4 regions of the Providencia sp. UF-183 genome follow, and region 3 is predicted to be linked to each of the others. Evidence: predicted binding sites of a transcription regulator. Region 3 holds the regulator's gene; each other region holds the start of a gene.
What was found. The regulator PhoB, encoded in region 3, activates phosphate uptake and scavenging genes when phosphate is short. The targets are predictions, from matches to a motif close to CTGTCATAAAACTGNCNNAT.
Positions count from the first base shown of each region.

Region 1 (8,325 bases), on a different contig from region 3:
TGCAAACAATGGAGTTGTTGAAGTCGGTCATGTTCATTTTTCCAGCTTGCTTAGTGGCACAATTATGTCAACCGAAGCCCATTGGTTATTAATGCAATACATCTTTAATTCATTGGGTTATAGACGCTATGAATGGAAATGTAATAGCCTAAATAACCCGTCCCACCAAGCTGCATTACGTTTGGGCTTTTATTACGAGGGGCGGTTCCGTAATGCGCTTGTGACGAAGGGGCGAAATCGAGATACCGATTGGTTTTCAATTATTGATAGTGAATGGCCAATGGTAAACGAAGCATTACAAACTTGGTTATCAGACACTAACCACCACAATGGTAAGCAAATTAAATCCCTTTCAACTATTCGGAAAAGTTTATTATTAGTGGAAAGCTAACCTGAATAGCCCCAAACTCGGGGGCTATTCCAATAATAAAACTACACAAAATTTGGCCCAATCACATCAATACAATCTGTACAAATGGCATCGACCCCCCACTGTAAAAGCTGAGTAGCGCGAACAGGATCATTCACGGTATAAACTAAAATGCGTAAACCCGCCTGTTTGAGCATTTTCACACGCGAACTATCTAGAAGTTGATGGTTTAAATGAATAGAAACACAGCCCAGTTTTGTTGTTAATTGTTGCCAATCATCGCGCCACTCATCAAGTAACAAACCCCTTGGTAACTCAGGTACCGTTTTTTGTGCCGCTTCTAACGACTCTATTGAAAATGACGATAATAATGGTGCCGTTTGCCCAGTCCAAAGCTCCCGAGCTGCCAATGAAACCAACGTGCCTGTCTCAATTTCTAGGCCTGTTGTTGGCTTAATCTCGATATTCACCATCATGCCATATTGCCGGCAACGCTCCGCAACTTGCTCAAGAGAAGGTAAGTGCTCACCTGCAAACTCGGGGCTATACCAACTTCCGGCATCAATAGTGAGTAATTGCTCCCAGCTCTGTTGTCCAGCAATGCCAGCACCATCACTCGTTCTTTCTAGTGTATCGTCGTGCAACAGAAAAATTTGCCCATCGATGGAGAGCTTTGCATCAAACTCAATCATTGTATGCCCAAAGCGCGCACCAACATCAATTGCGGCTAAGGTATTTTCAGGAGCAAGCTTACCGCCACCGCGGTGTGCGACAATATGCGGGTAAGGCCAATTACTCATAAACGGTATCCCTGTTGGCTATCGAAAAAATGTAGGTGGTCATCTGAAAAACTGAGATTCAGAACCGTCCCTACCGGTGGACGAAATTCGTGACTAAGGCGAACAACCACTTTTTGTGAGGCAATGCGCCCATGCACTAAATTATCTGCGCCAAGCATTTCAAGATTTTCGACCACCAGCGGTATTCCTTCCGCTGTTTTCGAAACCCATTCTATATGCTCAGGCCGTATCCCTAACGTTATCGTACTCCCAGCCCACTGTAAATATTGGCGATTCAGCGGTATCGTCCCCCCTGAACTAAATGTAAAAAACGCCCCATCCTCGCTAACTTTGCCCTCAAATAGGTTCATGGCTGGTGAGCCGATAAAACTAGCCACAAAACGACTCGCTGGCCTCTCATAAACCTCAATAGGCGTACCAATTTGCTCCACAACACCCTTATTCATCACCATCACGCGTTGAGCCAATGTCATCGCCTCTACTTGGTCGTGTGTTACATACAAACTGGTTGTTTTAAGCCTTTGATGAAGATGTTGTAGTTCTAGTCGCATTTGTACACGTAATTTAGCATCTAAGTTAGATAGTGGCTCATCAAATAAAAACACCGCTGGGTCGCGCACTATTGCACGCCCCATGGCAACACGTTGGCGTTGTCCACCTGACAATTCACGCGGTCGGCGTTGCAACAAACCATCTAGTTCTAATATACGGGCAGCCTCTTCAACTTTTTTGCGAATTTGTTCTTTACCTAATCCTCTGATTTTTAACCCCCAAGCCATGTTCTCTTCAACACTCATATGCGGGTACAGTGCATAATTTTGAAAGACCATTGCGATACCACGCTCTTTAGGCTCTAAATTTGTCACTCGTTGCTGGTCAATCCAAATATCACCGCTGGTAACTCGCTCAAGACCTGCAACCATGCGCAGTAGCGTTGATTTTCCACAACCAGATGGACCAACCATCACAATAAACTCGCCATCTGCGACATCAACAGTTAATGGCTTGATGACTTGGGTTTTACCATCCCAACTTTTGCTAACGGCTTGTAATTTTAACTCTGCCATAACTTATTTCTCGCTATCAACCAAGCCACGCACAAATGCTCTTTGCATGACTAAAACAATAATTACAGGTGGAATTAATGTCAGCAGCATTGCTGCCATAACTTGGTTCCATTGTGTCGTGCCTTCTCCCGAAGCAATCATGCCCTTTATTCCTGCAACCGCCGTCCCTAAGTCAAGGTCAGTAATAATCAATAAAGGCCATAGGTATTGATTCCAACCATAAATAAAGGTGATCACAAATAAAGCCGCAAGATTCGTTTTTGAGAGCGGCAATACAATATCGAAGAAAAAGCGCATCGGTGTTGCACCATCAATACGAGCCGCTTCCATAAGTTCATCGGGGAGCGTCATAAAAAACTGACGAAATAAAAAAGTGGCAGTGGCAGAGGCCATGAGTGGCAACGTTAGGCCTGAATAGCTATCAAACATATTCAAGTTAGAAATCACGTCTATTGTAGGAAAAATACGCACCTCTACAGGAAGCATTAATGTAATAAAAATCATCCAAAAAAACAGGTTACGAAATGGGAAACGGAACCAAACAATGGCAAAAGCAGATAACATTGAAACGGTAATTTTTCCGATAGTGATCACCAAAGCCATCAATGTACTATTCGCTAACATCACCCAAAAAGGCGCACTGTTCGCTGCCACCCCATGGTTCCAAATATAGCTTAAGTTATCCCACAAATGGCTACCGGGGATCAGCGTAATCGGTGATTCAAATACGGCTTGGTTATCTAAAGTAGCAGCAACAAAGGCCACATAAAGTGGGAATAAAATAACTACCGTGCCTAAAATAAGCATGATATGGCTAAAAATCGTTAACCCTTGGCGCTGTTCAATCATTGATAACGCACCTTACGTTCAATAAAACGAAATTGAATAATGGTTAAAATCACCACTAATAACATTAAAATGACAGATTGAGCCGCAGAGGATGATAAATCTAATCCTGAGAAGCCTTCTCTATATATCTTATAAATCAATGTCGTTGTGGCTTGGATTGGTCCGCCCCCCGTTGCCGCATCAATAATCGGAAATGTGTCAAAAAAGGCGTATACCAAATTGACGACTAATAAAAAGAAACTTACGGGTGTAATCAAAGGTAATGAAACACTGAAAAAACGACGAATAGGCCCTGCGCCATCAATAGCGGCAGCTTCCATCAAAGAACGCGGAATGGATTGTAAAGCGGCAAAGAAAAACAAAAAGTTGTAACTGATTTGCTTCCAAACAGAAGCGAGAACGACCAAAAACATTGCTTGCCCACTGTGCTGAGCATAGTTCCAATCATATCCTATTGACTCTAATGCATAGGTGATTAACCCTCGACCTGGGCTGAATAAAAACATCCATAAAACAGCGGCAATAGCTGGAGCTACTGCATAGGGTAATAACATCAATGTTTGATAAAAACGACTACCTCGAATGACATAATCTACCAAGGCGGCAAAAAACAATGATACAAGCAACCCACACCCTGCAACTAATCCACTAAACACCATCGTGGTATAAAATGAATCAAGGTAATAGCTATCTTGGAATAACTGAATGAAGTTATCTAGTCCAACAAATTCACTCGAAAAACCAAATGGATCAATATTTTGCAGTGAATACCATAATGCTTGAATCGCTGGCCAAATAAAAAAGATAATGGTAATCAATAGCTGAGGTAGAACAAGGGCATAAGGAAGCCAACTTGAACGAAAAACAGGTCGTGAAGAAGACATAAAAACACTCGGTTAAGTTGCATAATTGCCTCTCCTTGAATAAAGAGGCAATAGTGTCTGTCAGTTATTGCTGCGTTGATTTTTCAAAGCGGCGTAATAATTGATTACCTCGGTCAACTGCGGTATCTAAAGCCTGTTGGGGCGTTTTTTTCCCTGACCAAACCGATTCTAATTCTTCATCTACAATGGTACGAATTTGAGGCATATTCCCTAAACGCAAGCCTTTGGTGTAGGCCAAAGGAGGCTTATTTAGCATCTGGCGAGTCGCAATATCTGCACCTGGGTTTTTATCATAATAACCCGATTCACGGCTTAAATTATAAGCTGCCGTTGTTATCGGCAAATAACCCGTTTTTTGGTGCCACTGAGCTGCATTTTCAGGTTTAGCTAAGAACTGCATAAACTCGGCAACCCCTTTATATGTTGCAGGGTCTTTTCCTGCCATCACCCATAAACTGGCTCCACCGATAATGGCATTTTGCGGTGCTCCCTCCACTTCGGCGTCATAAGGCATCATGCCAACACCAAAATCAAATTTGGCATGCTTGCGAATATTCGCGAGTGAGCCTGAAGAAGCGGTAATGATGGCACAATCGCCGTTGTAGAATTTTTCTGTGGATTCATCTTTACGGCCTAAGTAGCTGAAATCGCCTTTTTTATTCATTTCTTGCAACAAAGCGATATGCTTAACTTGTGTTGGCTGATTAAATTCTAAAACAGCATCTACCCCATCAAACCCATTATTTTTTGACGCAATAGGTTTACCATGCCAAGCACTAAAGTTTTCAATTTGGATCCAACCTTGCCAGCCACTGGCATAACCACATTTCATACCAGACTCACGTAGCTTTGCCGTATAAGCCGCCATATCTTGCCATGTTTTTGGCGGCTCATCTGGATTTAAGCCTGCTTTTTTGAAGGCTTCTTTGTTGTAATACAAAACAGGCGTTGAGCTATTAAACGGCTGGGATAGCAGATGCCCTGTTTTTGCATCACTGTAATAACCCGAAACGGTTGGCACAAACTGAGACTCATCAAATGCAATACCTGCATCTTGGAAAACTTCATAAACTGGCTTAATCGCCTTAGATGCCATCATCGTTGCCGTGCCAACTTCATAAACCTGCAAAATCGCAGGGGCATTGCCTGAACGAAAAGCAGCAATACCCGCCGCAAGGCTTTGCTCATAATTGCCTTTATATACAGGCATAATTTTATAATCTGGGTGTGTTTTATTAAACTCAGTGGCTAACGCATTAACCTCTTCACCAAGTTCCCCTTCCATGGAATGCCAGAATGGAATTTCGGTAGCGGCGATGGCTTGGCCAGCAAACAATAAACTGAATACTGTCGCTAACGCTGAATGTTGTAACGGTGTCATTCTATTTATCTCGCTTTCTGTTGAATTACGCTGAGACTTGCATCAAATGTGCGAAATCACGCAGTTTATGTTCGAGATAGAATGTACCAGTGGGGAATGACAGAAATATAACTCGCGGATGACAGAATAATGACAGAAATGTCTCTAAAGCATGATGAATAAATGACAAGCTATTGAAAAATAAAAGACGGCATTCATCATTTACACCGTCTTACTCAACCTTTAAATTACAAATTTATATCGAAAATTAACGTTCTTCACTAATCACAATAAAAACACACTCGCCATAGTCAGTAGATTGCAGTTGAATTTTCTCTTTACCTAAAATGCGAGCATGGCTTCCCATTGGCATACTCTGCCCTTGGCAAGTGATACTGCCATCTGTCACATACAAAAGTGCTTTCTGATGGGCTTCAATAGTGAAATTTAAGGCTTTTTCTTTAACTTTAACACGGTAAACCGATGCCCCCGCATTGAATATAATCGTTGGAAAATCTTCCATTGACTGGTTTTTAGGGGTATCACTTGCAACAGGGTAAAACGTTTCACTCCAAAGTTTTGGGGGATAGTTTCTCACTTCGTGTTGAGGCTCAGCATTTTGCTTTTTAGGCATAAACCAAATACCAAGATACCTCGCGGGTGTATCTGTATAGTTATGATTTGAACGTGCGTAACCTGAACCCGCAGTGATGCGCTGCACACTATTATCAGTCAACACTAAATGATTATTCAGACTGTCTTTATGGGTTAGCTCGCCCTTTATCACAATAAAAATTTGTTCTAAATTTTGATGTGGATGCATGTCATAACCACAATTCGGTGCGATCGTGTAGTCATTTATTAATAAAATATTGCCAAAATAGTTGCTCAAATCTTGGCTGGTTCTTGCAAGATCGTGCGTCGAATTCGCAGGAAAAAGACAATATACTTGGCTCCAACCATGATTAACATAATAACGTTGCTGAGCATCAATAATCGTAATCATTAAATCCCCTTCACTCCCCATCAAAATAACTAACTATCAGTATTTGCTGTGCTATTTTGTAAACTTCGCCCTTCATATGAACGCCATAATCCAGATATTGAACCAACTAGTGGGACAAAAAGTGTTTGGTTCATATCGAGGACGATAGGTTCGTAGCTTGGATTATCTGACACGCAGATGAGCATGTTATCTTTTACATGGCAGCGCTTCAGTGATAATCCAATTTCATCTATTTCACTCATACGAACAGCAAAAATTTCTTTAAAAGGAACAGTTTGTAAAAATGTATGCGACACGAATGCGGGTTGAATAAACACAATATCCCCCACTAACAATTCGCTATGCATGCTGTCATCTTCAATTAACAACGCATAAGGACGCTGAAACGTCACTTTATTCGCATCATCATGTTGAGCCTTAAACCACCCTTTAGGTTTTTGTCCATGCTTATGTGTTGCGATATGCGGCAAAGATGAATAAAGCGGGATCCAACTATATGCGTTATCCTTCGGTGGCTCCTCACCTTGATAAAACTCCGGTTTTCCATTGCGAAGTCCAGGTGTATGGATGGTGGATGTTTCTTCTGCCCCAAGCAAATAATCAATGGAAACATGCAAATTTTTAGCCATTTTCAACAAAATATCATAGCCTGGCTCACTTCTACCTTTAATGTAGTTGTTTAGCCTTGCTCGCGTAATACCTGTTTCTGTCGCAAACTGACTTTGTGAAAGTTTCCGCTCTATAATTAATTTGTTAAGCCTTTCATTAAAAGACACATTCACTCCAATTCAGAGAGTTAAATTAAAATCTAATTAACCTGTTAAACCGCCAGTTGAGTATTCCACTCAAGCTTAAATAATCAGTTTTACTGATCTCACCATACCGCATCCTAAATAAAACCGTCAACAAATTGTGTACATTATAATTTTTTCTGTGATGAAAATAGCAATCCGCTTGGATTTTTTTAAAAGATTATCCAACGTATCGACAATAAATTCATTTTTAGACTTCAATCACATCCTTTAACAAAAAATACATGTAACTTGTACTTGAAGGTTAATTAAGTATCCGATTTGTGTACATAAAAATAAAATACAACTCAGTATAAATAAAATGAGGTAGGTATGGTTTCATTTTGGTTACAGCTAGCAATTATTCTTGCCGCCATCGTCATTGGAGCTAGAATTAGTGGGATAGGCATTGGCATAGCCGGCGGTTTTGGGCTGACCTGCTTAGCATTTATCTTTCATCTTAAACCCAGCTCACCCCCGATAGATGTACTATTAATCATTGCTGCATTAGTGACTATTGTCAGTGTATTGCAGGCTGCGGGAGGAATGGACTACTTGGTAAGCCTAGCAGAAGGGTTACTCCGGAAAAATCCAAATCATATTACCATCATCGGTCCAATTGTCGCCTATTTGTTTACAATCTTGGCGGGTACAGCATATGTCTCTTTATCGTTATACCCTGTAATTGCGGAAGTCGCCCTAGAAGCCAAAGTTCGACCTGAACGCCCGATATCAGCGGCATTAATTGCTGCTAAGTTCGGTATTACAAGTAGCCCAATGAGTGCAGCAACAGCAGCAATGCTCGCTATCGTCGCTTCCCACGATATTACAATCACACAAATATTATTGGTGTGTATCCCTTCAGGGATCGTCGCCACATTAGTCGCCTCTCTAGTCGTTTACAAACGAGGGCTCGAACTCGCTGATGATCCTGAATTTCAACGCCGCCTAGCGTCAGGTGAAATTGTTTTAGCTCCTCATAAAGAAAAAAGCGAAATCAGCCGTTCTGCAAAAATTTCTGTCTTATTATTCGGCGCTGCTATTTTGTTAGTGGTCATTTTCGGCACCTTTAACTCACTACTCCCAACATGGGAGTCGGGCGGAAAGGTCGTGACATTAAGCGTTCCACATACCATTGAAATGCTAATGCTGGGAACATCATTACTGATTGTATTGGTATGCGGTGTTAAATCATCAA
Region 1 covers NZ_JBSICD010000013.1:71,595-79,919, reverse strand. Annotated here, with positions in the region: gene AC4IFT_RS13350 (GNAT family N-acetyltransferase) at 1-391, shown strand, start outside; gene ugpQ (glycerophosphodiester phosphodiesterase) at 433-1,170, opposite strand; gene AC4IFT_RS13340 (sn-glycerol-3-phosphate import ATP-binding protein UgpC) at 1,167-2,237, opposite strand; gene ugpE (sn-glycerol-3-phosphate ABC transporter permease UgpE) at 2,241-3,086, opposite strand; gene ugpA (sn-glycerol-3-phosphate ABC transporter permease UgpA) at 3,083-3,970, opposite strand; gene ugpB (sn-glycerol-3-phosphate ABC transporter substrate-binding protein UgpB) at 4,035-5,351, opposite strand; gene AC4IFT_RS13320 (pirin family protein) at 5,599-6,336, opposite strand; gene AC4IFT_RS13315 (XRE family transcriptional regulator) at 6,366-7,112, opposite strand; gene AC4IFT_RS13310 (anaerobic C4-dicarboxylate transporter family protein) at 7,461-8,325, shown strand, end outside.
Region 1: a site for PhoB is predicted at 5,468-5,487, ahead of ugpB (sn-glycerol-3-phosphate ABC transporter substrate-binding protein UgpB). Genes of this name have one in related genera too.

Region 2 (8,325 bases), on a different contig from region 3:
AACGCTCTGAAAACCAAATAGAAAAATAGCCGCCAAGGGACGAGCCAACCAAACCAATTTGCTCATGTCGATGCTGTTGAATAATCGCATCCAACATAGCTTCGGCTTGCGCAGGGAAATTCGGTAATTGGGGGACAATCATATTAATATGAGGATGATTAGTCTCAACCCATTGCTTTAAGCTATTGGCTTTTGCCGATAATGGCGAACTGTTAAAACCATGAATGTAGAGTAATGTAGCCATCGCGAATTAATACCCGTCTGAGTCTAAATCAGGGCTAAACTCGCGTGTTTCTAAGCGATGCACCGTTGTCGTAACGTGCCTTTGCCCTTTTTCATTCACGCTTAACTCTAGGTATCGCCAACCTGGAGCGACAGTATCTAAGGCAAAATTTGTACAGTGTGGCTTAAATTGAACGCAAGTCGATGGCGTGGCTAATAAACGGATCCCATGCCAATTTTCATCCATTTCCTGATGAATGTGCCCGCAAAGCATCGCTTTCACGTTCGGATAGCCTTTTAAATAATCCGCTAAGATATGTGAGTTTCTTAGGCTGTGCTGATCAAGCCATGTACAACCCGATGGTAGAGGATGGTGATGCAGCATCACTAATGTGGTGCGTTGAGGCTCCGCATCCAAACTCGCTTTCATCCATTCTAATTGCTGCTCAGAAAGCTCACCGTGAGGCACGTCTTGTAGTTGGCTATCTAGCATAAGAATTTGCCATTCTTCGCCAATCAAAATCTGTTTTGCACTCGAAATTCCAGCCACCCGCAGGCTTTCTACCATCGCAGGCGGATAATCATGATTTCCGGGGAGCCAAACACAAGGTGCAGGAATACGTTCAATGCCTTTTGCAAAGTGTTGATAAGCTTTTGGTGATTGGTCTTGAACCAAATCCCCTGTTGCAACGATCAAGTCAATTGGGAGATTTTGTGCTGCGATAGCATCAAGTACCGCCTGATAGCTTTTATAGGTGTTTACACCTAACAGGGTGTTTTCTGTATCTGCAAACAGATGCGTATCAGTAACCTGTAAAATTCTCACAATGTTAGAGTGCTTTGCAGTCACTTCAAGCTGGCTATCCAAAAGTCTTCCTTTTCCGTCAATATTGTTAATACTTAACCTATTCTATTCATTACAACTATACAAAAACTCAACGCACTGACAGTTAGCTTATCTAGCTTATGAATTTTCTTCATTACCCCAAAAAACACGCTTAATTACGCTAAATAATTCGAGTTGCAAGAAGGCGGCAATCGAAACTATCCCAAGGAGCATACATTAGTATGTGACTTGGGTTGCGCAGTGCAGCCAACACACTTGCAGCTTGAAGTATGACGAGTAATTAGTTAAATATCTGCTAATCAGCACACACTTCACTAGATTAATTGTTCTTTAAGATAGTTTCATCCATTTTTCATTAAGTTTATGATAATTGAGCTGTAACCACTGAATAGCAATGACTGTTGCAGCATTATCGATAGTACCGTTTTCTACCCACTGATAGGCCTGCTCGCGGCTAACAACGTGCACTTTGATATCTTCATTTTCAGATGCTAAGCCGTGAATACCTTGGGCTTGGCGGCTATCTACTTCACCAATAAACACGTGCATGCGCTCCGTCGTACCACCGGGGCTAGAAAGGTAGCTGAGTGCTTTCTCCGTATGGCGGATTTCTAGGCCTGCTTCTTCTATCGCTTCACGGCGAATAACCTCTTCTGGGGATTCATTTTCTTCAATCATCCCGGCAACGGCTTCGAGCAACCACGGCGTTTCGCTAGTTTCTATTGCTGGGAAGCGAATTTGTTCGATTAACACGACATTATCGGTTTGTGGATCATAAGGTAAAACCACGCCTGCGTGACCGCGCTCAAAAACTTCACGGCGAATTTCATGACTCCATCCCCCCGCAAACAACCGATGGCGAAATCGGTATTCAATCATTTGAAAAAAACCGTTAAATAATTTACGCTTGGATATAATTTCAACATCATTTTTGCCAAATTTAATTGGCTGTTCTATTTTATTTGTCATTGCATTCTCCAAACCCATTAATTTCCATCTTAAGGAAATAATTGTGGATTAAAACTGTTTTTAAAGTTTTTTAGCCTTAGATGAGGTAATGTTTAATAAAATTGAGACAAAATGGCACAAAAGGCTACCGTTAATTCAAACGAACCTCTGCTACAATAAGCGCCATTATTCAAATCTAAGAGCAACAATAGGGTCTGTTTTTTTCATGACTGTCTCTAAAGCGCATTTTTTATATCAATCGCCTAAATTAGGCATGGTACGTTTTAGGTAACAGACTCAACATAATTTGCTGTTTAATCAAGGAATCAAAATGAAGAAACTGCTTCCCCTTTTAATTGCGATGAGTTTTGTGGGTCTCAGTACCAATAGCTTCGCAGACGATTTACTACAGGTTTACCAAAAATCGAAAGAAAGTAACCCCGAGTTAAGAAAATCATTAGCTGAACGTAATCAAGCTTTTGAGAAAATTAATGAAGCTCGCAGCCCATTATTACCTCAATTAGGTTTAGGCGCAGGCGCTAGCTATGGCAGTGGTTATCGTGATGCAAATAATACCGAAAGCACTGGTTTAAATGCCTCGCTGAAATTAACGCAAACTGTTTTTGATATGTCAAAATGGCGCCAACTGACGATCCAAGAAAAAACGGCGGGTATTTCTGATGTCACATACCAAACCAGCCAGCAGCAATTAATTTTAGATACAGCAACGGCTTATTTTAACGTTTTAAAAGCAATTGACGCGCTATCTTATATTGAAGCGAATAAAGAAGCCGTTTATCGCCAATTAGACCAAGTTACCCAACGCTTTAACGTCGGTCTTGTTGCAATAACTGACGTGCAAAACGCCCGTGCCAACTACGATAGCGTTATCGCACAAGAAGTTGCAGGCCGTAACGACTTAGAAAACGCGATTGAAAAACTGCGTCAAGTCAGCGGTGTATACTATAACCAACTGGCATCTTTAAATATCGATCGCTTTAAAACTACTGAGCTGGGCGATATCAACGCTATCTTAAAAGAAGCGGAAGAACGTAACCTTAGCCTGTTAAGTGCGCGCTTGGCTCAAGACGTTTCTCGTGAAAACATCCGTTTAGCAGAAACAGGCCATATGCCAACTGTTAGCCTTGATGCATCTACCGCGGTGACTAATACCTATAACCACGGTAGTGGTTACAACAATAGCTTAACGGGTAGAGGCGCAAGCAACAGTTATAATGGGCAAAACAGTATCGGCTTAAATTTAAGCATTCCATTATACACCGGTGGTGCAACTAGCTCACAAGTTGAACAAGCACAATACGGCTTCCAAGGCGCAAGCGAGCAATTGGAAAGCGTTTATCGTAATGTAGTTCAGCTAGTCCGTTCATCATTTAATAACGTCTCTTCATCTATCAGTAGCATCAATGCATACAAACAAGTTGTTGTCTCTGCACAAAGTTCATTAGATGCGATGGAAGCTGGCTACCAAGTGGGTACTCGTACGATTGTTGACGTATTAACATCAACCACTGCGCTATACCAAGCGAAGCAAAATCTGTCTAATGCACGTTATGACTATATGATTAACCAGCTGAATATTGAATTTGCTCGCGGTACGTTAAACGAAGATGACATTGCGCGCTTAAATGCGAACTTAGGCAAAGAAATTTCCACTGAGCCAAGCAGCATTATCCGTAATACTAATGCACCTAAAATTAAATAATTTTTGCATTTAATTTTAGTCAAATAGAATAACCCGCTGCGTTGGCGGGTTATTTTTTATCAAAGCTCAACAGAAACCCCCTAAATCATTCGTTTAGCCCAAATTGAATCAGCTAAAACAGTTTTACCTTCCCTCAGTAGCAAAATTCAGTCAATTCTCACTTTAGTTATTATTAAATAGTTCAAAAAATAATCTTTAGTTAATTTATTGATATTTAATAAAAATATTCATTTTTCTTTTCGACTTCGTCCCACCTTTTCTCAAAAAAGAGAAGAAAGTTACAAAAATGATAATTTCAATCTATTTCTGCCATATTTCTGCTTTAATTTTCGGCGTTTATCCCCTATCCTAGAGGTAACTTATAAAACATCTTACTTAAATCTTATTCAGGGTAATTACCATGACCATGAAGCGTACCAAAGATATTAATCAAAACGCCTTCCGCAAGTCTTGGCGTTCATACCGTTTAGCGCCTGTCGCAGTCGCTGTTAGTGCGGTATTTATGCTTTCTGCCTGTGAAGAAAGCGATGAAACGGTATCTCTGTATACCAATGCACAAGATTGTAGCCAAGCAAATCCATCTCAAGCGGATCAATGTACTCTCGCTTACAACAATGCATTACAAGAAGCCGCAAAAACTGCGCCTAAATACGCAACGCAAGCTGACTGTATTGCTGAATTTGGTGAGTCTATGTGTACTCAAGCCCCTGCTCAAGCGGGTCTTGCAGGAACGAGCTCAACCAATGGCGAGCAAACCGCACAAGCACAAAGCAGCGGCGGCAGCATGTGGATGCCACTCATGATGGGTTATATGATGGGTCGAATGATGGGCGGTAGCGCAGCATCTCAGCCACTGTTTAGCTCAAAAAATCCGGCAAGCCCAGCGAACGGTAAATTTGTCGATGCATCAGGTAAAAGCTATGGCCCTGCAGTTGCGGGCGGCCGTTCAATGAGCGTACCAAAAACGGCAATGGCACCTAAGCCACCGACCACATCAACCGTGACGCGTGGTGGTTTTGGTGACACAGTTAATAAACAAGCAATGGCACAACGTTCCTCTTCATCTGCAAAATCAACGTCTTCTTCCCGTTCAATGGGTGGTTGATCTGTAATGAAACGAGTTCCTATTGTTGAGCGCCCAAATTGGCGCGAGAAAGCCTCTGAGTTTGGCTTTGAATTTCACACCATGTACGGCGAGCCGTACTGGTCTGAAGATGCTTATTATCAATTCACTCTGGCACAAATCGACGAAATCGAAGATGCAACCGCTGAACTGCATCAAATGTGCCTAAAAGTGGTTGAACGTGTTATTGAAAGTGACGAATTACTGGCACGCTTTCAAATTCCTAAACACTGCTGGGAATTTGTCCGTAGCTCGTGGAAAAGCGAACAGCCTTCATTATATTCAAGGCTCGATCTTGCCTACGATGGCGTCAACCCACCGAAGTTACTGGAAAATAACGCCGATACGCCAACATCTTTATATGAATCCGCATTTTTCCAATGGATCTGGTTAGAAGATCAAATTGAAGCGGGCAAGCTGCCTGAAAATGCGGATCAGTTTAACAGCATTCAAGAACAGTTGATCGAACGTTTTACTCAACTTAAAGATCAATACGGTTTCCGTCTGCTGCACATGTCTTGCTGCCGTGATACGGAAGAAGACCGTGGTACAGTGCAATATTTACAAGACTGTGCCAATGAAGCGGGCGTTGCTACCGAGTTCTTATATATTGATGAAATCGGTTTAGGTGAAAGAGGCGAATTCACAGATACACAAGATCAGGTTATCAGTAATCTGTTTAAGCTGTATCCATGGGAGTTTATGCTACGTGAAATTTTCTCTACCAAGCTGCAAGATGCTGGTGTTCGCTGGTTAGAACCTGCCTGGAAGAGCATTATTTCGAACAAAGCATTGCTCCCGATGTTATGGGAAATGTTCCCTGATCATCCAAACTTGCTTCCTGCTTATTTTGCCGATGGCAAAACGCAGCCTGAGCTCGATAAGTATGTGATTAAACCTTTATTTTCCCGTGAAGGTGCCAACATCCGTATTATTGAAAATGGCAAAGAAATTGCCGCTGCGGATGGCCCATACGGCGAAGAAGGTATGATTATTCAACAATTCCACCCACTACCCCAATTTGAAGGTAGTTATACCTTAGTCGGGAGCTGGCTGGTGAATGATCAACCTGCGGGAATTTGTATTCGTGAAGATAAAGAACTGATCACTCAAGATCTGTCTCGTTTCTATCCACATACAATCATCGACTGATCAATAACTCGATCACAAAAGCCCAAGCAATTAATTTTGTTTGGGCTTTTTTATGCCTTAAAAAATATGACAACCTAAAATATCTATGCGATTGGCTCGAAATACAAAGATAAAACACCTCTAAACACAATGAAGGCATTCCTCTAAATACAACGAAAATATTCCTCTAAATAGTTCGAGTTAGCGCAAGGCGGCAAAACAAAGCTATCCCTAGGAGCATACATAAGTATGTGACTAGGGTAGCGGCGTGAAGCCAACGCAGTGATTACTCGAAATATGACGAGGAAGAGCCAACGCAGTGATCACTTGAAACATGACGAGGAAGAGCCGACGATGACTGACATCATACTCAACGACGCCGACACAATTCCTTCAATCGGTGTGCATATCTCTTCTTCACCATCCCAAGCTCCTAAAATGGGTAAAATAGGCAGGTAATGTTCTGCCGATGGGTTGGATAATTTGCCATCTTCCCTTTCTAGCCCTTTAGTGAGCGGGTGTGGGAGAGCTTTACTTTGCAAGTTATCGTAGACAAATTGTTCAAAAGACAAAGCCCATGGATAAGGCTCTGCTTGTGCATTTTGCCAATTCATCGCACGCAGATTATGCACCACATTCCCACTGCCCATGATAAGCACGCCTTGCTCTCTGAGAACTGACAACTTTTTGCCTAACTCATAATGCCAAGTCGCAGGTTTTGTGCCATCAATGCTTAGTTGGATCACCGGAATATCCGCTTCTGGATACATGCGCACTAAAATTTCCCATGTCCCGTGGTCAAGCCCCCACTCTTCCTTATCAAGGTAAATAGGTTCTGGTGCTAATAAATCGGCAACCTGCTGAGCAAGTTCTGGTGAACCTGGTGCTGGGTATTCAATTTGGTATAACGCGTCTGGAAACCCGCCAAAATCATGGATCGTTTTAGGTTTTAACATCGAGGTCACCGCCGTACCACGAGTATACCAGTGCGCTGAAATCACCAATATCGCATTTGGACGGGGTAAGGTTTTGCCGAGCTGCTCCCACGCTTTGGTATAAGGATTGTCCTCGATAGCATTCATTGGGCTACCGTGGCCTATAAAAATCGCGGGGATCTTGTTATTTACGACTGAAGTATTTACCGACATGATGATTTCAACTCCAACTCAATTAGTTTCTACTTACAGCATACGCTTTTGTGCAAAAAACACAGTGGCCTAATTATGAGTATGATCATCAAAAAAATTGAAAAGGCCACGAGGTGTGCAACTCAGTGGCCTTAATAATATTCTATATGCTTAACGTATTATCAATAACTTAAATAACTCCGGTCAAATTAGCCATTTATATTTAAGTTTAAAAAAACGAGCGCCTTCTCAAAATACGACAAGAACATTCCTCTAAATAGTTCGAGTTAGCGCAAGGCGGCAAAACAAAGCTATCCCTAGGAGCATACATAAGTATGTGACTAGGGTAGCGGCGTGAAGCCAACGCAGTGATCACTCGAAATATGACGAGGATATTCCTCTAAATAGTTCGCGTTGTGACTAGGCGGCAAACGAAGTCATTCTTAGGAGCATACACCAGTATGTGACTAAGATGGCTAAGAGAAGCCAACACCGCCACCGCTTGAAATACGACGAAGACATCCTCTAAATAGTTCGCGTTGTGGCTAGGCGGCAAACGAAGTCATTCTTAGGAGCATACACCAGTATGTGACTAAGATGGCTAAGAGAAGCCAACAACGCCACCGCTTGAAATACGACGAAGACATCCTCTAAATAGTTCGCGTTGTGGCTAGGCGGCAAACGAAGCCATTCTTAGGAGCATACATAAGTATGTGACTAAGATGGCTAAGAGAAGCCAACACCGCCACAGCGCGAAATATGACGAGGATCAGCTCGCTTTCTTTTCAAGCTGCAAACGATATTGAACTAAATCCTCGATAGTCACTACCGTCAGACCATGTTGCTTACCGAATGCCGCCACATCTGGTGTACGAGCCATTGAGCCATCATCGTTGGTCAATTCACATAATACACCTGCTGGTTTAAACCCTGCTAAAGACGCTAAATCGATAGAGGCTTCTGTATGACCACGACGTGCTAATACACCGCCTTCGCGACCTCGCAATGGGAAAACGTGGCCTGGGTGGTTTAGGTCTGCTGGCACTGCGTTATCGGCAATCGCTGCACGAATAGTTGTAATACGGTCTGCGGCTGAAACACCTGTCGTGACACCGTTTGCTGCTTCAATCGTCACGGTAAAGCCCGTTTGATTTTGGCTGGTGTTATTTTCCACCATCATTGGCAGTTCCAGTTTTTTACGACA
Region 2 covers NZ_JBSICD010000011.1:14,501-22,825, forward strand. Annotated here, with positions in the region: gene yqiA (esterase YqiA) at 1-244, opposite strand, end outside; gene cpdA (3',5'-cyclic-AMP phosphodiesterase) at 251-1,090, opposite strand; gene nudF (ADP-ribose diphosphatase) at 1,400-2,038, opposite strand; gene tolC (outer membrane channel protein TolC) at 2,349-3,740, shown strand; gene AC4IFT_RS11780 (DUF1190 family protein) at 4,141-4,845, shown strand; gene AC4IFT_RS11785 (glutathionylspermidine synthase family protein) at 4,852-6,015, shown strand; gene ygiD (4,5-DOPA-extradiol-dioxygenase) at 6,318-7,142, opposite strand; gene ribB (3,4-dihydroxy-2-butanone-4-phosphate synthase) at 7,891-8,325, opposite strand, start outside.
Region 2: a site for PhoB is predicted at 2,129-2,148, ahead of nudF (ADP-ribose diphosphatase). Genes of this name have one in related genera too.

Region 3 (8,325 bases):
CTGTATTTCAAAAACCACTCGCTTTAGGTGCAGATTTAAGTGTGTACTCACTAACTAAATACGTGGGTGGGCATTCAGACTTAGTGGCTGGGGCGGTTGCTGGCAGCCATGAATTGGTGAAAAAAGTTAAAGCACAACGTAATGCTATTGGAACGCAATTAGACCCACATTCAAGTTGGATGTTAGGGCGCTCTTTGGAGACGCTACAGTTACGGATGGAGCGGGCTAATGACAGCGCTCAAACGCTGGCGGAATTTTTACACCAGCACCCAAAAGTGAGCAAAGTGCATTTCCCTGCATTTTTTCCGAAAGACAGTGTGGAATACCAAGTTTATCAAAAACAGTGTACTGGTGCGGGTTCTACTTTCTCCATTAATGTCGGAAATAACGAAGAAGATGCGTTTCGTTTTTTAGATAATCTCGCGATTTTTAAACTTGCGGTGAGCTTGGGGGGGACGGAATCATTAGCTAGTCATCCTGCATCGACAACGCATTCAGGCGTTGCACAAGCAGTACGTGAGAAAATTGGTATCAGTGATAACTTAGTGCGTTTATCTATTGGTATTGAGAATGTAAACGACCTAAAACATGCGTTAGAACTCGCATTAGACGCTATCTAAGTACTTAATGTTGTGGAGAGGAAGCGGTTTATTCCTCTCCATTTCCTTGATTAATTGAGCCGATATTGAGTTGGAAGTTCGCTAAAACCTAGCCCATTGGCTTTTTTCACATTAATTTGCACTGGGATGCGCTCTTTCATTGCTTCCACATGGCTGATAACACCGATCATTTTTCCTGATGCATTCAGGCTCTCAAGGGCATCAAGGGCAATATCGAGCGTTTCGGCATCCAACGTGCCAAACCCTTCATCTAAAAATAATGATTCTAATTGTGTGCGGTTGCTGACCATGTCAGAAAGTGCCAGTGCTAACGCTAAACTAACGAGGAAGCTTTCCCCTCCAGATAACGTTTTGATATCCCTGACAGAATCTGCCTGCCAGCTATCGATAACTTGTAACTCTAAGTTAGCTTGATGACTACGTTGCAATATATAGCGGCCATGCAGTTTATCGAGCTGTTGGTTGGCTAATGTCACCAAACAATCTAGGGTTAGGCCCTGTGCATAGCGGCGGAATTTGTCCCCTTCAGCGGAACCAATTAAGGCGTTTAAATAGCTCCAATCATCGTAACTGAGTTGGCTTTTTTCTATTTCTTGCAGTAAATCTTGTTGCTGATAGCGCTGTTGTTTATCGGTATCTAAGCGATTAATAATCTGCCCTTGCTGCTGGTTGCGCTGTTTGATTTCTTCGTCGAGGGCGGTGACGGCTTCATGTAATTGTGCCTCAGAAAGTGATGAGAAGCCTGTGGCACGTTGCTGATTGAGGGCTTCGAGTGATTGTAAGCCTTCTTGATGGCGAGTTTCACTTTGCAATAGTTTTTGGCTTACACCTTGTTTTAATGCCTCTAATTGTTGTTTTTCTTCGAGGGTTAATAGAGCCTCAAGGAAGATTTTTTGCGTGCTAAATGGGCTTTGTGCCAGAGCATCGTTAAATTGACCTTGCACTTGTTGATGTTCGAATGTGGCTTTATTAATTGCTTCGATGATTTCTTGCAAGCTACCAGTCAGTGAGGCAATCATTTTATCAGTTTCATTAAGCTGCTTACTGAGTTGTTCTTGAGCTTGCGAAAGCACCTCTTGTTGAGTGTTAAGCTGTTGAATAAATTGAGGGACTGATAACCCTGAAAGCAGTGTTTTGCGTTCAGTTGTTTTTTGTTCAAGGGTAATATGTGCCTGTTGAAACTGTTTTTTTTCTTTCTCAAGCTGCTGATTAAGTTGGTTTAATTGTTCAGTTTCAGATTTAAGCGAAGCACTCGATACCTCGATTTTTTGACTCAGTGTTTGTGCTGTTGTTTTTTGAGTATTATAAAACTCACCACGTTGAGTGGTGTCACTCACCCATTTATCAAAGTCTTCGCTTTCAGGTAATTTTAGTTCAAAAGGCGCTAAAGCTGTTTGAAGTTGCTCAGTTTGTTCATTTTTGCGTTGCTGTAATTGAGCTAGTTCTTTTTGTGATTCATCAAATAATTGAGTTTGATATTTTAATCGCTCCTCAACGAGTGAAAGGTCTGCTTGTTGTTGATTTAAATGGGTTTGTTTTTCATGCTGTAACTGCCTAGCCTGCTGATAATCACGTTCTAATATCGTAAATTCATTGATGATTTTTTGTTGTTCTGTGAGCTTTGTCGTTAGCTCATTGATAAACGCAGTGGTGGCCTGTTCGTTCAGTGCTAATTCAGGTGTAAGTGCTTGCTCACATGTTGTTTTCCAGTTGTGATTTAAGCTATCTAGGTGTGCAGTGGCTTGCTGTAATTGTTGTGCTTGTTCTTTTTGGCGCAGTTGTTGTGTTTCGGATAGCGTGGTTAGTTTTGCCTGTTGCTGTTTAAGGTGATCAAGTTGCTCAGTTAATTGAATGAGTTGTTGTTGTGTCTCGCTCAGATGAATGGATTGGTATGCCTGTACGGCTGGGTGCTCGGTTGAACCGCATAATGGGCACGGTTTCCCTGAAACAAGTTGCTGGCGCTCTTGCTCTAAACTGACGATTTTCTGTTCTAATTGAAACTTTTCATTGATGAGTTTGGTGCGTGGCGCCAATTCATTGATTTGAAATTCGGCCAGTTCGCGCTCTTTTTGTGTTTGGGCGCTCTGTTGTTGCAAATCAGTGTATTGCTGGCTGAATTGCTGCAATTGGGTTTGTGCACTAAGGTACTGAGACAAAATTAACGGCAAAAGTTTGGCATGCTGTAAACGTGTTTGTAGTTGCTCAATTTGTTGATTAACAACATAAATATCATATTTTTCTTGGTTGACTTTGCATTGTTGTTCTTGTTGTTTAAACGCGAGGGTGTGCTTTTCTAAAGCAGAGCGAGTTTGTGTGAGTTCTGTTGTGCGTTGTTGTTTATCCGCTTGCAGTTGCTCAATTGTGTTTGAGTGGTTTTTCTGTTTTTGTGACAGACTATTGAGCTTGTCTGTCAGTTCAAAAATAAAGCGCCCTTGCTGCTTCCAGCCCCCTATTTGAGCACTTATCTGTGCATCTTTTTGCTTTTCTTCTAAGAAAACATTCAACTGATAAAGTTGATGATTAGCCAGCTGGATCTGGTTTTGTGTTTCATTCACCCATTGCTGTTTTTGTTCAAAAACCGCCTGTTTTTCTGCTATTTGTTGTTTTAATTCATGTTGCTGCTGCGCTAACTGAAAAATTTGGTTATCGAGGGGGCGAACAGTTTCATCAATCAGCTGGTTTTGTTGTTTTACAAAATCAATGTGTTTGCGGTAATCATCCTGCGATTGAATGAGCGCTGCTTGTAGCGGAGTTAGCTCAGCCTGTTGTTTTTCCAGATTGCGTTGCAACTGTTGCTGTTTTTCTGTGTATTCAGTAAGTTGCCGCTGTAGGCGTTCAATATTTTGCCAAAGCGGGCGTAGAGATTCCGCCGGTTCGCTATCCGACAGTTTTTTCAGTTGAGGTTGCGCCGCGTGGTATTCAAGCTGGGCATTTTTGAGTTCATTTTCAAGGGATTGTACCCGCAGTGTGAGCTGGCGGTGCTGCTGCCACCAATTGAGTTCGTGTTGATGTTGCGTGCGTTTTTGTTTTATTTCAGTTTCTTGTTTTTGTAGCGTACTTTGTTGCTCTATCAGTGCTTGGTGTTCGGATTCTGTGAGTAAATTAATGCTCTGTGCTCTAGCTTTTAGCAGGTCTAAATCCGTTTTTGCTTGCTTGTGCTGATTAAAAATATATTTGGAGATTTGGCTATAAATTTCGGTGCCTGTAATTTCTTCAAGCAGATCTGCACGCTCTTTCTCTGAGGCATTTAAAAAAGCCGCAAAATCCCCTTGTGATAACAAAATTGATTTTGTAAAACGGCCGAAATCTAACCCTGTAATTTTGGCAATTTGGTCGCGAATTTCAGAGACCTTAACGGTAATGATTTTACCATCAGCGACTTGGGCTAGCTCAGCTTTCGGTGATTGCAAATTGCCATCGGGTTTATTCCCCGCGCGGCGTTGGCTCCAAAATGTGCGATAGGCCGTACCTTTAACTTCAAATTCTACTTCAGCAAGACAGTCACCTGTGTGGCGGGTCATCAATTCATTTTGGCTTGCGGAAATTGAATCTAACCGTGGTGTACGGTGATATAACGCGAGGCAAATGGCATCCAATAAGGTGGTTTTTCCTGCCCCTGTCGCACCGGTGATGGCAAATAACCCCTGACTGGCAAACGGTTCTTGCGTAAAATCGATTTTCCATTCGCCTTTGAGAGAGTTAATGTTTTTTAGGCGTAAGCTTAAGATTTTCATGTCAATTACCCTTGCTCGTGGCGTAATGCGTCATAGGACTGTTGGAAAAGTTGGGTTAGACGCTGTTCACGTTCAGGGTCTTCAAGGGTTTCTTCACTTAGGCGGCGTAGGAAAACCTCTTCTACGGTAAGTTCATTCAGGGTTTCATTCGCTAGCGCAAGGTTTTGCCCTTGTTTTTGTTTTCTTGCACGGCGCAGTAATACGACTTCAACGGGAAGGTTTTGTGTGAGTGTTTCGATGCGCTGTTGAATATCCGCCAGATAATCTTGAGACGCGACTTCGATATCTAACCAAACCGCATTTTCACCTTGGTAGTCCTGCCATACAGTAAGTTGTTGCTCTATCTCTTTTAATGAGCCTTTAAGCGTTTGTAAAGGCTGAAAAATAGGGATCGCTAACGGGGTTATTTTGCTTAATTTGCTACCTGTAAACTCAACTAAACAGACACTTTTATGTTGGGCAGTTTCATCAAAACTGAGGGCAATAGGGGAGCCGCAATAACGAATCTGTTGTTTTCCACCAATGACTTGAGGGCGATGAATATGACCAAGTGCAATATAATCCGCAGGGGGAAATGCCCCTGAAGGGAAGGCTTCTAATGTGCCGATATAAATATCGCGTACGGAATCTGTGAGTTCCGCTCCAATCACCGTTAAATGCCCTGTGGCAATAATCGGAATATCCAGGCCGAGCATTGCCCGTTGCTCGAGGGCGAGTTGATAGCTGGCTTGGTAGTGATCATGAATGGCAGTTTGGAGGGAAAGTTGTTTTTCTTCAACACTTTGCCCTGCAACACTCTGTTGGATATCTCGAGGACGCAAGAAAGGGATCGCGCACACGAGACCAATGGGTTGCGCTTGTTTATTGTGCAGAGTGATAACATTCGGCTCACTGCCAGAGGTGACCACTTGGGTATTAAGGTAGCTTAATAATGAGCTTGATTCATTCAGAACAGAGACGGAATCGTGATTGCCGCTCAAAATGACCAACTGGCAACCGGTTTTTTGCAAATCTACAATAAATTTATTATATAACTCGCGGGCATAGCTTGGCGGTGACCCTGTATCGAAAATATCCCCTGCCACAATGACGGCATCGACTTGATGAATTTCGACTTGGTTCACTAGCCAATTTAAAAAGTGTTGGTGCTCAGGCGCACGGCTTTTGGTAAAAAAGTATTGGCCAAGATGCCAGTCAGAGGTGTGAATAATGCGCATGAGCCATCAGTTCCTGTCTTCGATAAAGGGCATAAATTACTGCTATCCAGTATACCTTATCCTATCAAAACCTCGTGTTTTTCTCGTGTTATGGCGGAATTATTTCACTTAGATGACATTTACCCGCTAATATAAGGAGAAATATTTGATTTGCGAATAGACATTCATAATTCTGTCATAAAAGTGACGCATAATGCGTTCACATTAACAATGTCTTCTTATTTACAGGAACAATCATGGCAAGACGCATTCTAGTGGTTGAAGATGAAGCGCCCATCCGAGAAATGGTTTGTTTTGTATTAGAACAGAATGGTTTCCAGCCGATTGAAGCTGATGATTATGACAGCGCAATTGCACAGTTAGTCGACCCTCTACCCGATTTGGTGTTATTAGATTGGATGATCCCCGGTGGGTCAGGGCTCCAAGTGATTAAACATATGAAGCGTGATAGCGCCACTCGCGATGTCCCAGTGATGATGCTAACGGCTCGTGGGGAAGAAGAGGATCGCGTGAAAGGCCTAGAGGTCGGTGCGGATGATTATTTGATTAAGCCGTTTTCCCCGAAAGAATTAATTGCTCGTGTTAAAGCGATTCTCCGTCGAATCTCTCCAATGTCGACGGAAGATATCATCGAAATGAATGGGTTAACCTTAGACCCAACCTCCCACCGTGTAACCAGTAACGAAACCCCAATTGATATGGGGCCAACGGAATATAAACTTCTGCATTTCTTTATGACGCACCCTGAACGTGTTTACAGCCGTGAACAGCTCTTGAATTATGTCTGGGGCGCGAACGTTTATGTTGAAGACAGAACGGTGGATGTACACATTCGGCGTTTAAGAAAGGCGCTAGAAACTGAAGGTCATGATAAAATGGTGCAAACAGTACGCGGTACAGGTTACCGTTTCTCTGTTCGTTATTAACGACACACTAGGGAGAGACATGCGTGCTTGAACGCTTATCGATTAAACAGCTGATTTGGGGGCTGTTTTTATTTATCTTACCCGCGCTGATTTTGTCCGTTTTTATCGGGCACTTACCTTGGCTGCTAGTGGTTTCTTTACTGGCCGCCTTAGTGTGGCATGCGTATAACTTGCTGAAATTGTCTTATTGGCTTTGGTTGGATAAAAGCATGTTACCACCCGAGGGGCGAGGGGGCTGGGAGCCGATATTTTACGGCATTTACCAGATGCAGCAACGTAACCGTAAACGCCGTCGCGAATTAGGGCAACTGATTAAGCGCTTTCGTAGTGGGGCTGAATCTTTACCGGATGCCGTCGTGATGATGACCACGGAGGGCAATATTTTCTGGTGTAACCGCCATGCGCAGGCGTTGTTAGGTTTTCGCTGGCCAGAAGATAACGGCCAACATATTTTCAATCTATTGCGTTACCCTGATTTTAGCCGCTATTTTTCAATCAAAAGTTATGACCAAGCATTAACCATTGAGCTTAATAGTGGGGAAATTGTTGAGTTTCGTATTTTGCCTTATACGGAAGGGCAATTATTGATGGTGGCGCGAGATGTCACTGAAAAACGTCGGTTGGAGAAAGCGCGTAGAGATTTTTTTGCCAATGTGAGTCATGAACTACGCACGCCACTTACCGTTATTCAGGGATATCTTGAGGTGATGGATGACCAAGAAGGTATGCCTGCTGTCAATAAAAAAGCGCTGAATGTGATGCAAGAGCAAGCTCACCGAATGGATAATTTAGTGAAACAACTTTTGCAGTTATCCCGCATCGAAATTGCCCCGCAAATCAACCTTGATGAGCAAGTAAATATTCCCGTGATCCTCAAAATGATTGAGCAAGAGGCGTTAAGTTTAAGCCACGGTCGCCAGCAATTTGAGTTTAACATCGATGAATCACTGCGGGTGCATGGCAATGAAGAGCAATTGCGCAGTGCGGTGGCGAACTTAGTGTATAACGCCATTAATCATACGCCAGAAGGCACAAAAATTTGTGTTGATTGGCAAAGAACCAGCAATGGCGCGCGGTTTAGTGTGAAGGATAATGGCCCCGGGATCCCGTCGGAACATCTTCCTCGCTTAACTGAGCGTTTTTATCGTGTGGATAAAGCGCGTTCACGCCAAGGTGGCGGCGGTACAGGGCTTGGGTTGGCTATTGTAAAACATGCCGTTCAACACCATAGCAGCCAGCTGGTGGTTACTAGCCAAGTGGGGAAAGGGAGTGAGTTCTCATTTACCTTGCCGCCAGTGCTAATTGTTGATGATAAAAAACTCAAAAAAGCTTAGAAAATTCCACTTTATTAATAGAATCAATTTATTAATAAAGTGGATCCTGCTTCTATTTCGATTAATTAATTCTATTAATGCATTGTTTTTTTATATTATCCCACCAACTAATAATTTTAAAATAATATATCCTACCTGTTATCAAAAAAAGTGAATGATAAAATGAGGAGTTGATTAATTTTCAAGCAAATCATATAACGGGTATTGTGATTTTACTGAAATGAATCACTGGTTCTGAAAATTAGTTTAGTTATTTCCTCTTGTTTTCGGGTTTGCTATTGCCTTTTTGCCCTATAAAAGTTCTACTTGTTGTCAGTTATTGGCGATTTTTTCTGTTTTTTGATTTTTCGTTTTGTCATCGGCAAGCAAGCATACTTTTTATATTGTTAACAGTATGTTTATCAGAATTCTATCTCGCTATATATATTTCAAAGGGTTGCTAGGTGCATACCCGTAATTTTCTATTTCCGCTACTAAAAATTAACATAATATGG
Region 3 covers NZ_JBSICD010000003.1:134,546-142,870, forward strand. Annotated here, with positions in the region: gene AC4IFT_RS03550 (cystathionine gamma-synthase family protein) at 1-620, shown strand, start outside; gene AC4IFT_RS03555 (AAA family ATPase) at 671-4,354, opposite strand; gene sbcD (exonuclease subunit SbcD) at 4,360-5,571, opposite strand; gene phoB (phosphate regulon transcriptional regulator PhoB) at 5,808-6,497, shown strand; gene phoR (phosphate regulon sensor histidine kinase PhoR) at 6,521-7,831, shown strand; gene brnQ (branched-chain amino acid transport system II carrier protein) at 8,322-8,325, shown strand, end outside.

Region 4 (8,325 bases), on a different contig from region 3:
TGCCCGCGGTCAGACACATGAACGTGAGTAATCGGCGTTACGCAATCAGCAAACGCAGGCCATACCCCTATTTTCGCTAAATATTGGCACGTACCATGGGCTAATGCGATAGCACGCGCGTCGAATCCGGGGTGTTTACCTTCTGGCAAAGAGGCCTCGATTAATGAAACCGATAATTTTCCTTGGCTAAGTGAAGAAATCGCCAGTGCCAATGTCGCGCCAGCCATTCCTCCACCCACGATGATCACATTCATGGGTTGTTTCTTACCTTTTTATGATTAACCTTTTACTGTTAATAACCCCTACCCCAAACGCTGTTTTGCAGCTGCCATTAGGGCTTCAATTTCATCAGGGTCTTTGACCACTAAGTCCGTTAAGTTTTCATTCCCGTTTTCAGTGATCACAATATCATCTTCAATACGAATACCGATGCCACGGTATTGCGGCGGCACATCAGCATCTGGCGCAATATATAAACCAGGTTCAATAGTCAGCACCATGCCCACTTCTAATGTACGGTCACGGTCTGTACCATAGAACCCCACATCGTGCACATCTAACCCTAACCAATGACTTAAACCATGCATAAAGAAGGCTTGATATGCTTTGTTTTCGATCAATTGATCGACATCGCCATGTAAAATTCCGAGTGCAACCAACCCTTCGGTTTTAATCCGCACAATTTCACGCGTGACTTCATGGATGCTGGTACCTGGGCGATACAACGTTAATGCAGTATCTAATGCTTTGAGAACAATGCCATAAATTTCACGTTGTGCCTGACTAAACTTGCCATTAACGGGGAAAGTACGAGTAATATCCCCTGCATAGCCGTCAAACTCGGCACCGGCGTCAATCAGTACTAACTCACCATCTTTCATTTGGCATTCATTTTCGGTGTAATGCAAAATGCAGGCATTTTCGCCGCTACCAACAATCGAATTATAAGATGGGAAGCGCGCTCCATGGCGAGTAAATTCATGTTCTAACTCACCACAGAGTTGATATTCATACATATTTGGGCGGCAATTTTCCATTGCGCGAATATGTGCCAAGGCAGAAATACGCCCCGCCTCACGCATTGTGTTCAGTTCTGCTTCAGATTTAAACAAGCGCATTTCATGAACAATTGGGCGCCAATCGATAACCGTTTGCGGCGCATGTAAATTACGGCGGCTACCTTTACGCAAGGTTTCCAGCGCATCAAACACCAGCTTATCTGCGTAAGCAAATTCACCCTGTGCATGGTAAACCACATCCAATCCATTCAGTAATTGGTAAAGTTGCTCTTCAATTTCACCGAAAGGTAATGCTTTATCGATACCCAGTTTTTGAGGGGCTGCTTCTTGACCTAGGCGGTGACCAAACCAAATTTCTGCCGTTAAATCACGAACGCGGTTAAAAAGAACGGTATGGCCATGTTTTTCATCGCTTTTAATCAGTACTAATACTGCTTCTGGCTCACTAAACCCTGTCAAATACAGAAAATCACTGTGTTGACGATACGGGTATTCACAATCGGCATTACGCTGCGCAGGCGGCGCAGAAAAAATAATTGCGGCACTCCCCACGTCCATTTTTGCCAATAATGCATTGCGACGAGCAACAAATTCCTGTTTATTCATACCGTTTTTGCCTTATTATCTGAATTATTAGGTTGCTAACATATTACTGCTGCCAATATGCGCGACGATAATGACTTAACACTGATTAAAATCGACCTAAAGCCGCTTCGTTCTACCTTTCGATAAAACAAAGTGGCGTGTTTTTAGTGACAAACAAGTCGGGATTAGTGAAGGATCGGCTTGTTATTCTCAGCTGCTGTTGGGCCTTTTTTCGGCTCAACTAACGCGATATAACATAACTGCACAGCCACTCTCACATACTCAACCACTTCTTCCAGCGCTTGTTCGAGTTCTTCTTGGTCTTCATCTTCATCGTAACCAAGCATCCCGATATTACGCAGATCCGTAATGACTTCGCTGATTTCTTTTTTATCAGCTAGTTTCGGTTGTGCGACACCCACACCTAATAAAAAGTGATTAACCCAGCCCGCTAATGCATCTGCGTGGTCAAATATCGACGCATCTTCATCAGGGAATAGCATGGTAAATGCAAATTCACTGTCATCAAGTGCTTCAAATGTAGTATCGAACAGCTCGCGTAGAGGTTGAGCGACCGTTTGTGGGAATGCAAGGCCATCGTTTGCAAGGTCATGGACAAGTGTTTGCCAGCCATGGTCACGACTTCCGCCACAGATTAACCCCGTTATTAAACCATGGATTTCCGCAGCGGTAAGTGCTATTGAGTGCTGTTGCAGCAGTTTGTCCAGTGATTCATAGTTTGGTAAAGATTTTTGTATAGACATCTGAATTCGTCATGTTAGCTTATGATTCGTGATATGCTACCATCAAGGGTAGTCGCTAACCAGTATGCTTTTGTCTTATCTATTAATTGCGCCAAATATGATGTATTTATGGCGAGTATTATTCAGTATGGAGGTTTCATGTCCGCACAACCTGTCGACATTCAGATTTTTGGGCGTTCAATGCGCGTTAATTGCCCATCAGAACAAAAAGAGGCCCTTCTTGAGTCGGCTAAAGAATTAGAACAACGCTTGCAAAATCTGAAAGATAAAAGCGGCGTTACCAATATGGAACAGCTTATTTTTATCGTAGCATTGAACGTCTGTCACGAATTAGCACAAGAAAAGACAAAAACGCGTGATTATGCTTATAATATGGAAGAGAAGATAAAAATGTTGCAACATACCATTGAACAAGCGTTGCACGACCAGGTGAAGATCACTGAGAGGCAAGTATTGCCCTTAGAGTAAATCTGCTTATTAATCAGACACTAGTAGAAAAAAATATACAAAATTAGGGTTGCATTTTAAATCTAGTTTCGTACAATGAAGTCACTGAGTAACGAAAAGTTCTCAAACCAAATTTCTCTGAGATGCGCGTGAGTGGGCGAGTCCCCTGAGCCGATATTTCAACTAAAAAGAATGCGGTTATTGCGCTGGTGAGCATGCCTGATTCGTTCAGGAAGCCTAAAGGTTGCTAAACTGCGTTCACCTTGAACCAAGGGTTCAAGGGTTACAGCCTACAACGGCATCTTGGAGACCCTCAATTTTTTCTTGCTGTACTTTCAATCGCTTAATCCCTCAAACTCAATTTATTAACCTACACTATTTCTGGCCTTGCGATATACTATTTTGAATATTGCTATTTCCTATCGCCGTCCACTGTAGGTTATTTATATGCAAGACACACTTTCTACGCAGCGCCAACAAATCCGCCAAGCCATACGCCAAGCTCGACGTCAGTTAACCCCTGAGCAGCAAAAAATAGCGGCTGAACAAGCTAAACTCAATGCGTTGCAGCACCCTAAAATTGCACAAGCAAAAAATATCGCACTGTTTTTATCGTTTGATGGTGAAATTAATACCCAGCCACTTATCGATGCTTTATGGCAACAAAATAAACAAGTATATCTACCTGTTTTACACCCTTTTAGTGCTCATCATCTATTATTTCTGCACTATCGCCCAGACACACAGTTAATCAAAAACCGCTTTAATATTGCAGAGCCCCCCTTAGATGTGCGCGATGTTCTCCCCCCTGAACAACTTGATGTGATGTTAATTCCGTTAGTGGCCTTTGATAACCAAGGGCAGCGCTTAGGAATGGGGGGTGGGTTTTACGATAGAACGCTAGCGAACTGGCAACAAAGTGGTTTTTACCCCATCGGGCTAGCTCATGATTGCCAACAGGTTGAACAGTTACCTGTTGCGTATTGGGATATTCCGCTGCCTGAAATTATTACCCCGAAAAAAATATGGCGCTGGTAATCAATACCTGCGCCATATCATGAGAAAAAACGGGTTATGGGAACTTAGAACAACAGACGTGCACGAATAGTGCCCGGCAGGTCTTTCAGTTTCTGTAGTGCTTCATCCGTTTGATTTGGTGTTTGCATCAGTACATCGATAACGACGTAACCCACATTACCTGACGTCCGTAAATACTGACCCACAACGTTAATGTTGTTGTCAGTAAACACTTGGTTAATGCTATTCAAAATACCCGGACGGTTTTCGTGGATATGCAAGAAACGGTTAGTGTCTTCAGTGTGTACAGGCAGAGAAACTTCTGGGAAGTTGACCGCAGAAAGCGTTGAACCGTTATCAGAATATTTTGCCAGTTTACTCGCAACTTCTAAGCCAATGTTTTCTTGTGCTTCTTCTGTAGAGCCACCAATGTGAGGCGTTAAAATCACATTGTCGAATTTAATCAGCTCAGAAATAAACGGGTCATTCGGGTCGTTATTTGCCGCGGGCTCACTTGGGAATACGTCAACCGCTGCACCGGATAAATGCTTGCTTTCCAGCGCTGCTGCCAATGCAGGAATGTCCACCACGGTACCACGTGACGCATTGATAAAGATTGAACCTGGTTTCATGCGGTCAAACTGTTCTTTAGCAAACATGTTTTTCGTGCTGGCCGTTTCTGGAACATGCAAGCTGACGACATCGCTCATATTGAGTAACTCAGTCAAAGAACGTACTTGGGTTGCATTTCCTAAAGGCAGTTTATTTTCAATATCATAGAAGAAAACATTCATACCAATGCCTTCAGCTAAGATCCCCAGCTGAGTACCGATATGGCCGTATCCAACAATACCAAGGCGTTTACCACGTGCTTCAAAACAGCCTTTCGCTTGTTTTTCCCAAATACCACGGTGCGCTTGCATATTCGCTTCAGGAATACGACGTAACAACAGTAATAGCTGGCCTAATACCATCTCAGCAACGGAACGGGTGTTTGAGAATGGTGCATTAAAGACAGGGATACCACGTTTTGCCGCGGCGTCTAAATCCACTTGGTTGGTTCCGATACAGAAGCAACCAACCGCCACTAACTTTTCAGCGGCAGCGAAAATCTCTTCGGATAAATGAGTGCGGGAACGGATACCGACAAAGCGCGCATCTTTGATCGCTTCTTTTAATTCTTCATCAGACAATGCGCTTTTATGGTATTCAATATTGGTATAACCCGCTGCTTTTAAGTTATCAACCGCGCTTTGGTGAACACCTTCTAGCAGTAAAAATTTTATTTTGTCTTTATGCAAAGATACCTTGACCATTTCCCTACCCTATCGTGAACGTTTTAAATTTGTGACAGATGAATTTGCTTGTTTGACTCATGGTTTTGCTCAACATAATTCAAGGCATATCCATACCAGCACATTCATCTACCTTGAAATCTGAAAAGAGTATACCAACATAGCAAAATTCAGCGCAGTATCAATACAACCGTTTGCTTAAGGCGTACTAAAAAGCGCGAGGAAAAAGAAGTTAAATGGTAGAAAATCAGGAGCAGTAACACAAAATAAGGATTTTTCCTGCACAATGCATATTAGTGTGAGATATATCACCAAAATCGCGGGATAATAAAAATAATGAAATAAATTTCAAATTAATGATATTTATAAAACTGGTCAATTATTTTTCAATCTACCCACTAACCAAATACGTTAATGCCTTTTTTTTACTGCACAAAAAAGCCAGCAACTAAATAGTTTGCTGGCCTGTAGATTAACCAAATTAATTTATCGCAAATAATTGCGATTATAGTTTGATCGTTTTAACCCCGGCATCCGTTGTGCCCATCAGGACAACATCAGCACCACGATTAGCAAATAGACCAACAGTCACAACGCCTGCGATACCATTGATGGTGTTTTCTAATGCAACAGGGTCAACAATACTTAAATTGTGAACATCTAAAATCACGTTGCCATTATCAGTAACCACATTTTGACGATATTCCGGTGTACCACCCAGTTTGACCAATTCACGCGCCACATAGCTACGCGCCATTGGGATAACTTCAACAGGCAGAGGGAACTTGCCTAACACATCAACCAGTTTTGATTGGTCAACGATGCACACAAAGGTTTTTGCAATCGCAGAAACGATTTTTTCACGTGTTAACGCAGCACCGCCGCCCTTGATCATGTTCATATGATGGTCGACTTCATCCGCACCATCAACGTAAACATCTAATGAGTCCACTTGATTACAATCAAAAACAGGGATACCCAACGATTTAAGTTTTTGCGTAGACGCTTCGGAGCTAGAAACAGCACCTTCAATTTGCCCTTTCATTGTTGCCAATGCATCAATAAAGTGTGATGCAGTAGACCCTGTACCGACACCAACAATTGTGCCGGGTTTTACGTATTCCAGTGCTGCCCAACCCACCGCTTTTTTTAATTCATCCTGCGTCATGCTCATGCCTTTTGCTATTTAATTGAGACGTAATTAAGAATTAGTATATACCGAGCCCGCAATAAGTTGCAGTGTTGTTCGCTGCATTTGTGCGTTACTTCTTGTGATTTGTCGAGTGCCCGCAATAATTGCAGGTGTTATCAATAAAAATATGGCATAGTGCTTAGCAGAATAACAACAAGGAGACTTTTTGATGAAGCGCCCCGACTATCGCGCATTACAAGCACTGGATGCCGTTATCCGCGAACGCGGCTTTGAGCGTGCAGCTCAAAAGCTTTGCATCACGCAATCCGCTGTTTCACAACGGATAAAACAGCTAGAAAACCTGTTTGGGCAACCGTTACTTGTGCGAACCGTTCCGCCGCATCCGACTGAACAAGGGCAAAAGCTGTTAGCGCTGCTTCATCAAGTTGAATTGTTGGAAGAACAATGGCTTGGGGATGAAAATACGGGTTCAACGCCTCTGTTACTTTCCCTTGCCGTCAACGCCGACAGTTTAGCAACGTGGTTCCTCCCTGCGCTCAACCCTGTTTTAGGTAATAGCCCTATTCGGTTGAATATCCAAGTGGAAGACGAAACCCGTACTCAAGAACGTTTAAGACGGGGTGAAGTGGTAGGTGCAATCAGTATCCAGCCACAAGCATTACCCGGCTGTTTAGTCGATAAACTCGGCGCGTTGGACTATATCTTTGTTGCTTCTCCTGATTTCGCCGCCAAATATTTCCCAGATGGTGTCACTCGCTCATCCCTATTAAAGGCCCCCGCAGTGGCATTTGACCACTTGGATGATATGCACCAAGCGTTTGTTCAGCAAAACTTTGGCTTATCGCCGGGCAGTGTTCCTTGCCATATTGTTAATTCGTCCGAAGCCTTTGTGCAATTGGCTAAGCAGGGTTCTACCTGCTGCATGATCCCACATTTGCAGATTGCTGATGAATTAAAAAATGGTGAGTTAGTCGACTTAACGCCGGGGTTGTGCCAACGCCGTATGCTGTACTGGCATCGCTTTGCGCCTGAAAGCCGCACGATGAAGAGAGTGACTGACGCCCTATTAAAAACCGGGCGCCAGATGTTAAAACAAGAAGATGAAATTGCAGCTGAAAGTTAACGTTTTAGCTCAAACACCACATCAACTTGGTCATTAAAATCAATGCTTTGCTGTTCATAGGTCTCATCAATGTTGAGATCTTGAACAGCGGCTTTCATTTTCCCACCATAGGCTCTCGCCGCTATTGGGTAAGGCACTGCCGCAGGCGCGTTATAACTGATGCTATACACTGGGCCTAACTGCGCATTAAACCCTTTTGCGACTTCAGTCGCTTGCTCTGTTGCATTTTTGATGGCTTGCGCACGGGCTGCATCACGATATTGCTCAGGTTTTAACACACCAAATTGCACTGAGTTAATATCATTTAAACCTGCCGCTAACGCACCGTCTAACAGGGTATTCAGTTGGTCCAGTTTAGTCACTTTCACTTCAACAGAGCGGATTGCAGTATAACCTTCAATCGTCGATTTTTGTTTTACACTGCTGTAATCATATTTTGGCTGCGTACGCACATTGGCCGCGTTAATGTCCTGTTTTTCGATTCCATTTTTCTTTAAGAATTCGAAATACTCGGCAACGCGCTTGTCTACAGCAGCTTTTGCCGCAGCGGCGTCTTTTGCAGTCACTTCAACAACAATGTTCAACGTCGCCATATCTGGCGTTGCTTTCACAACAGAATTACCAGATGTGGTAATGTGCGGGCCATTCGGTAACGCATCGGCCAGAGACAGGGTAGGAACCGCCGTACCTGCCACCATGGCAGCGAGAACTAAAGATTTTAATTTCACAGAACCTCCCAATACAATAATTTGTCGCTAAAAAAGGGATAGTTCACCATAAACTATCCCGAGTACAAATTAACAGTAACACATCATAAAAAAAGTGCAGATCAGAATAATAAGAAATTCACAGTATTTATCATTCTGTTGAGGTTATGTTGTGTTATTAGGATATTACCCCTAATCCTTTAAGCCCTTGTATT
Region 4 covers NZ_JBSICD010000018.1:21,909-30,233, forward strand. Annotated here, with positions in the region: gene ubiH (2-octaprenyl-6-methoxyphenyl hydroxylase) at 1-254, opposite strand, end outside; gene pepP (Xaa-Pro aminopeptidase) at 303-1,625, opposite strand; gene AC4IFT_RS16030 (YecA/YgfB family protein) at 1,790-2,368, opposite strand; gene zapA (cell division protein ZapA) at 2,507-2,836, shown strand; RNA gene ssrS (6S RNA) at 2,948-3,129, shown strand; gene AC4IFT_RS16045 (5-formyltetrahydrofolate cyclo-ligase) at 3,263-3,853, shown strand; gene serA (phosphoglycerate dehydrogenase) at 3,898-5,148, opposite strand; gene rpiA (ribose-5-phosphate isomerase RpiA) at 5,633-6,295, opposite strand; gene AC4IFT_RS16060 (LysR family transcriptional regulator ArgP) at 6,489-7,403, shown strand; gene AC4IFT_RS16065 (oxidative stress defense protein) at 7,400-8,131, opposite strand; gene argO (arginine exporter ArgO) at 8,289-8,325, opposite strand, start outside.
Region 4: a site for PhoB is predicted at 5,167-5,186, ahead of serA (phosphoglycerate dehydrogenase). Genes of this name have one in related genera too.